DNA from 2 places in the Priestia sp. TSO9 genome. Region 2 is predicted to be linked to the other one. Evidence: a T-box and tRNA genes for the amino acid it is inferred to sense, from the RefSeq annotation. Region 2 holds a T-box; the other holds one or more tRNA genes.

Region 1 (3,416 bases), on a different contig from region 2:
ATTCTCGGCGATCTTGATCAATTTTCTCCTGCTCTGTAATATCATGCAAGACAATGATAATCCCGTTAATAAAACCGGTCTCTTTTTGAATAGCGGAAATGGTAGCTCTTAAAATAAAGGGATCGGATTTTGTACTAAAGTCTAAAATTAATGACTCTTGATTAGCGAGCAAGCTTTCAAACGTATGCGTTTCTTCAAGATCTAATAGGGAAACAACTGGGTCAGACAAAACCGTTTCACGTGAAACATTTAGCATAGCTGCAGCTGGATCATTAATTAAAATTACTCTTCCTTTTCGATCCGTCGCAATAACGCCGTCCGTCATATGAGCTAATACCGAGCTAAGCTTACGGCGCTCCCCTTCTGTCGTTGCCTGTGCTTCTTGAAGCTTTCTTGTTAAGTTGTTGAATGTGAGAGCTAGCTGACCAATCTCATCATACCCGTATACTTTAGCTTTTCTCGTAAAATTCCCTTTGGCCATCTCAAGTGCTTGTTTTCTCATTTCAGACATTGGACGAGTAATCGTCTGAGCTAAAAACACGCCTAAAATAGCTGTAATAAAAAGAGCAATCACCGTACCTGCCTTAAAGATCTGATTGATATTACTCATTTGATCGTAAACAGGCTCCATGGAAGCTGTTAAGTAAATAGCCCCTAAGATTTCTTCGCTAGACTGAACTTTTCCATTTTTATTAGTTGAATTTGATTGACTGGCACCTACTTTATCCTGTAAACGAATGGGCTGTATCATAACTCTAATTCGCTGTCCGCTTTGATCAACAAATACATTATCAGAGTTCGTTCCTGCTAACAACGCATTTGTAATCGCTAAATCATTAGTCTTTTTACCTATGATCTGTTGAGGATTTGAGTTCGATGTAGCAATGATTCTTCTATTTTGGTCAATGACTCTTACTTCAGAGATGTCATTCATATCATTTGAAGCTAAATTGGGTCTTGAAGCAAAATCTCGTAAAATAGTCTTTAAGTCTTCCTCAAGAGTGGGTGAATCATCATCACGATTTTTCACCATTTCTTGTCCAATGTTATACGTCAGCAAGTCTGTCCGCTCTTGAAGAGACGTTCGAAAGTTGTTAACTAATTCTTTTTCTAATTGTCGTGCAAAATAGACCCCAATAATTTGCATCGCAATTAAAATGAGCAGCACATAAATCAATACAAACTTTAAATGAATAGATTGCAGGAGCCTTACTTTCTTCATCTAAAATTACTCCTGCTCTGGGCTGCGTAAATAATAGCCTACTCCACGTCTTGTTACAATCCACATTGGATGGCTTGGATTATCTTCAATTTTTTCACGTAACCTTCGAACTGTTACATCTACCGTACGCACATCACCAAAATAGTCATAACCCCATACAGTTTGAAGCAAGTGTTCACGCGTCATGACTTGCCCAATGTGCTTCGCTAAATAATGCAGCAGCTCAAATTCACGGTGAGTCAGTTCAATCGTTTCTCCGCGCTTAGACACGATATAAGCATCTGGGTGAATAACAAGTGCTCCAATCGTTATTTCATTCGTTTCGCTTTCTTCCGTTGGAACAGCTACCTGCTGATGTCTACGTAAATTAGCTTTTACACGTGCTAATAATTCACGCGTGCTAAACGGCTTAGTTACATAATCATCTGCACCTAATTCTAGACCTAAAACTTTGTCAATTTCAGAGTCTTTTGCTGTTAACATGATAATTGGCATATCATATTTTTTGCGCACTTCTCGGCAAACTTCCATTCCATCTTTCTGAGGAAGCATAATATCTAATAAAATCATTTCAGGCTGTACTTCTTCCACTTTTTCAAGTGCTTCTACGCCATCATAAGCACAAAATACTTCATAACCTTCTTTTTGCAAATTAAACTTTAAAATATCTGCAATCGGCTTTTCATCATCTACGACTAAAATACGTTTATCCATGATCATCGTTCTCCTTTATTAGTTGAAGCAAAATATAAAAGATAGTATTCATACTGTTTGAATACCGTAGTTTTATTATACTTGATAACCCTTGAAACGTCACAAGTTCATCCTCTACTATACATGAAGATATATGATTTTCAACCATCTCTAAATACAAAAGTAATATATTACCACAAAAGAGATACAAAGCAAATAACGTTTTCTTTTAAATGTAAATAAAAGAAAAAAGCATGACTTTAAATAAAGTCATGCTTTTTGATGGCTCGGGACGGAATCGAACCGCCGACACAAGGATTTTCAGTCCTTTGCTCTACCAACTGAGCTACCGAGCCAAAATGGCGGTCCCGACGGGAATCGAACCCGCGATCTCCTGCGTGACAGGCAGGCATGTTAACCGCTACACCACGGGACCTCAGTCTATATGCTATATATTAAAAATATTAAAAATGACCCGTACGGGATTCGAACCCGTGTTACCGCCGTGAAAGGGCGGTGTCTTAACCGCTTGACCAACGGGCCACGTTGTAACAAAAGTGAGCCATGAAGGACTCGAACCTTCGACCCTCTGATTAAAAGTCAGATGCTCTACCAACTGAGCTAATGGCTCATGTTATATCTCTTAGCGACGTTTATTATAATAACATGATATTTCTTATGAATGCAATAGTTTTTTTAAAACTTTCTTTTTATTATTGACCTTTTTTAAAAAATCTTGTTAACAAAGCACCAATTACAAATAAAAAAGGTTAGCTCACGAGGAGCTAACCTTTTTTATTTAGCTATATACACCACGTAATACATTTGTTTGTGTACGATCTGGACCTACAGAGAAAATAGATAAAGGAATACCTGTTAATTGAGACACGCGCTCTAAGTAATGGCGAGCGTTATCAGGTAATTCATCTAATGTTTTCACACCCGTAATATCTTCTGTCCAACCTGGAAGCTCTTCATATACAGGTTCACATTCTGCAAGTGTTTTTAAGCTAGCAGGGAATTCTTCCATAACTTCCCCTTTATAACGGTAAGCTACGCAAATCTTTAATGTCTCAATTCCCGTTAATACATCAATTGAGTTTAAAGATAAATCTGTGATTCCGCTAACGCGACGAGCATGACGTACAACTACACTGTCGAACCAACCTACACGGCGAGGACGACCAGTTGTTGTACCATATTCACGTCCTACTTCACGGATTTGATCACCGATTTCGTTTGTTAATTCAGTTGGGAAAGGACCGTCACCAACACGAGTTGTATACGCTTTTGATACACCTACAACGTGTTTGATTTTAGATGGACCTACACCAGAGCCAATTGTTACTCCACCCGCTACTGGGTTTGAAGATGTAACAAATGGATATGTTCCTTGGTCGATATCTAACATAACACCTTGTGCGCCTTCAAATAGTACACGACGTCCTTCGTCTAACGCATCATTTAATACTACTGATGTATCAACAACATATTTTGCAAC
Region 2 (3,416 bases):
CCGTTAAGCCTTTGAAGTAAGCTGATTCAATGAGAACATTTACCGTATCGTCTTTTACTTCGGAGTTCGCTCCGCCCATTACACCTGCAAGAGCTACCGGCTCACTGCCGTTTGTAATGACAAGCTGATTGTCTTTTAATACGCGCTCTTGATCATCAAGTGTTACAAACTTTTCGCCTTCTGACGCGTGACGTACAACAATTTCTTTTGAACCAAGACGATCATAGTCAAAAGCATGCAGCGGCTGGCCGTATTCAAGCAAAATATAGTTGGTAATATCAACAACGTTGTTATGAGGTCGAATACCCGCTGCCATTAAACGCGTTTGCATCCATAATGGTGACGGAGCAATTTTTACGTTTTTCACAACGCGCGCTACGTAAAGCGGATTGTCTTCTTTTGCCTCTACTTTAACGGAAATATAATCAGCTGCTTGCTCATCAGACGTTTGCACGTTTACTGACGGATACTTCACTTCACGACGTAAAATAGCAGCCACTTCATGTGCTACACCTAACATACTTAAGCAGTCTGACCGGTTTGGTGTTAGCCCTAGTTCTAATACTTCATCGTTTAAGTTTAATGCATCTAGTGCATCCGCTCCTACTTCAGCATCGCTTGGGAACACGAAGATACCTTCTTGATAATCTTTTGCCACAAGCTTGCTTTCAATGCCAAGCTCTTGAAGAGAACAAATCATACCGTTCGATTCTTCACCGCGAAGCTTAGCACGCTTGATTTTAAAGTTACCTGGAAGTACAGCTCCCACTTTTGCAACCGCTACTTTTTGACCTTGTGCCACGTTCGGTGCTCCGCACACGATTTGAACGATTTCTCCTCCGCCAAGATCTACTTGACAGCGGCTTAATTTATCAGCATTCGGATGCTGTTCACGTTCTACAACGTGACCAATTACCACTCCGCTGATGCCTTTATTTAAGTTTTCTACACCTTCAACTTCAATTCCACTTTTTGTGATTTTATCTGCTAACTCTTCTGCCCTTACGCCTGATAAGTCAACATACTCTTGTAACCAACGATAAGATACAAACATCGTAGTCCCTCCTTTATACTTGTTTAAATTGATCTAAGAAACGAACATCATTTGTATAGAAATGACGAATATCATCCACGCCGTGTTTTAACATAGCAATACGCTCTACACCGATTCCAAAAGCAAAACCACGATATTTAGTTGAATCGTATCCAGCCATTTCAAGAACATTTGGATGAACCATGCCAGCTCCTAAAATTTCAATCCAGCCTGTTTGTTTACATACATTACAGCCTTTACCTCCACATTTTGCACACGATACGTCTACTTCTACAGACGGCTCAGTGAATGGGAAGAAACTTGGACGAAGACGAATTTCACGGTCTGCACCGAACATCTTTTTCACAAATACTTCAAGCGTGCCTTTTAAATCGCTCATACGAATGTTTTCGTCTACTACAAGACCTTCAATTTGCATGAATTGATGAGAATGCGTAGCATCATCGTCATCGCGGCGGTACACTTTACCTGGGCAGATAATTTTAACAGGTCCTTTGCCTTCATTCTTGTTCATAACACGAGCTTGAACAGTTGATGTATGCGTACGAAGAAGCGTTTCTTCCGTAATATAGAACGTATCTTGCATATCACGTGCTGGGTGACCTTTTGGCAAGTTCAGCGCTTCGAAATTATAGTAGTCCTGCTCTACTTCCGGTCCTTCTGCTACTTCATAGCCCATCCCTAAGAATAAATCTTCTACTTCTTCAACCACGCTCGTTAGCGGGTGATGCGTACCTGCTTTAACAGGGCGTCCTGGCAGCGTTACGTCGATTGTTTCTGAAGCAAGTTTACGCTCTACCTCAGCTGCTTCTAACGCCGTTTGTTTTTCTTCAATTTTAGATGCAATAGCTTCACGCACTTCATTTGCAAGTGCTCCCATTACAGGACGCTCTTCAGCTGAAAGTTTTCCCATACCGCGAAGTACTTCTGTGATAGGGCCTTTCTTTCCTAAATAAGCTACGCGTACGTCGTTTAATTCTTTTAAAGCACTTGCTGCTTCGACTTTTGCAATTGCTTCTTGTTGAAGTTCTTGTAAACGTTCTTTCATCACTTATTCCTCCTTTTAACGTAAAAAATGACAAATAAAAAAACCTCCTCCCAAAAAAGGGACGAGGATTAGTCGCGTTACCACCCTTGTTAACTATATACACAGACGTATACAGTTCACTTCATTCAAGTTAACGGAATCTCCGGAACACCTTTACATCTATGTAAGATGGTCTAAGTGTCAACTCAAGAGGTGAATTCACTTATTACATTTATAAAAATGCTTTCAGTCGCGGCATTTTCTCCCTGCATAAACGGACATAAGCTACTGCTCTCTTTCATCGTTTTTTACATATGTAACTATTGTATTATTATAGTGAAAACACGTTCTCGATGCAACTACATTCCGCGTAAATAATAAAGTAAGATTCCAGAAGCGATGGCAACATTTAGCGACTCGCTCTTTCCATAGATGGGAATGTACAGATTCTGATCCGTTTGTTCCAGCACTTTCTCGCTTACGCCGTTTCCTTCATTTCCCACAATCAGCGCAAATTCGTTTGAAGGTTTTACGCATGTGTAGACCTTTCCATTTTGTAGAGACGTGCCGTAAACTGCTATTCCTCTTTCTTTTAACAGTGAAATCATTTCGAGTAAATCGCCTTTTACAATTGGAAGATGAAAAATAGCTCCTTGCGTTGAACGAACGACTTTTGGGTTGTACACATCCACGCTGCCCTCTCCAACGATAATAGCGTCCACTCCGGCAGCATCAGCAGTTCGAATAATCGTACCTAGGTTACCTGGATCTTGCACCGCATCTAAAAGCAATACTTTCTGTGCTGTATGAATGATTTCTGCATGCTTCGTTTGAAAACACACAGCGATAATTCCTTGAGGTGTTTCGGTGTCAGATAATAATTTGATTATTGCTTCGTTGACAACCGTTATTTCGATACCGTCTATGTTCCACTGTGCTGGCACTTCGATCGATTCGCGTATAATTAGTTCCTTTACGCAATCCTTATTTTTGATAGCTTCTTCGACTAAATGAAAGCCTTCTACCATAAAAAGGCCCTGCTTATCACGGTCTTTTTTATTATGCAGCTTTTTCCACGCTTTTACCTGCGGATTTTTAACTGAATCAATTTGTTTCACAAACATAACTCCTTTATCTATATAAAAATAAATAGTTCGATTACATTTTGCTCAATAATCATTAGATAAGTTTCACTTTATTGTACATAGAAATCGCAAAGAAAACAAAAACTATTGGTAACTTTACGATAGCTGAGGTGAAAATGATGGATCTTAATTTACGAAATGCTGTTATTGCAAACGTTTCAGGAAACTCAAAAGAAGAGCTTGAAGCTAC

The links. A T-box is a leader RNA that pairs with one kind of tRNA and senses whether it is charged. The one in region 2 lies ahead of pheS (phenylalanine--tRNA ligase subunit alpha), so its partner is inferred to be a tRNA-Phe.
Region 1: it has a tRNA-Phe gene. The T-box ahead of pheS (phenylalanine--tRNA ligase subunit alpha) is inferred to sense a tRNA for this amino acid. The anticodon was not compared.

What each region holds. Positions count from the first base shown of each region.
Region 1 covers NZ_JAJEKD010000016.1:337,128-340,543, forward strand. Annotated here, with positions in the region: gene walK (cell wall metabolism sensor histidine kinase WalK) at 1-1,222, opposite strand, end outside; gene yycF (response regulator YycF) at 1,229-1,936, opposite strand; tRNA gene LJC66_RS26580 (tRNA-Phe) at 2,199-2,271, opposite strand; tRNA gene LJC66_RS26585 (tRNA-Asp) at 2,276-2,351, opposite strand; tRNA gene LJC66_RS26590 (tRNA-Glu) at 2,387-2,458, opposite strand; tRNA gene LJC66_RS26595 (tRNA-Lys) at 2,474-2,546, opposite strand; gene LJC66_RS26600 (adenylosuccinate synthase) at 2,715-3,416, opposite strand, start outside.
Region 2 covers NZ_JAJEKD010000015.1:1,716,727-1,720,142, forward strand. Annotated here, with positions in the region: gene pheT (phenylalanine--tRNA ligase subunit beta) at 1-1,054, opposite strand, end outside; gene pheS (phenylalanine--tRNA ligase subunit alpha) at 1,068-2,102, opposite strand; T-box leader at 2,157-2,392, opposite strand; gene LJC66_RS24075 (TrmH family RNA methyltransferase) at 2,441-3,205, opposite strand; gene sspI (small acid-soluble spore protein SspI) at 3,346-3,416, shown strand, end outside.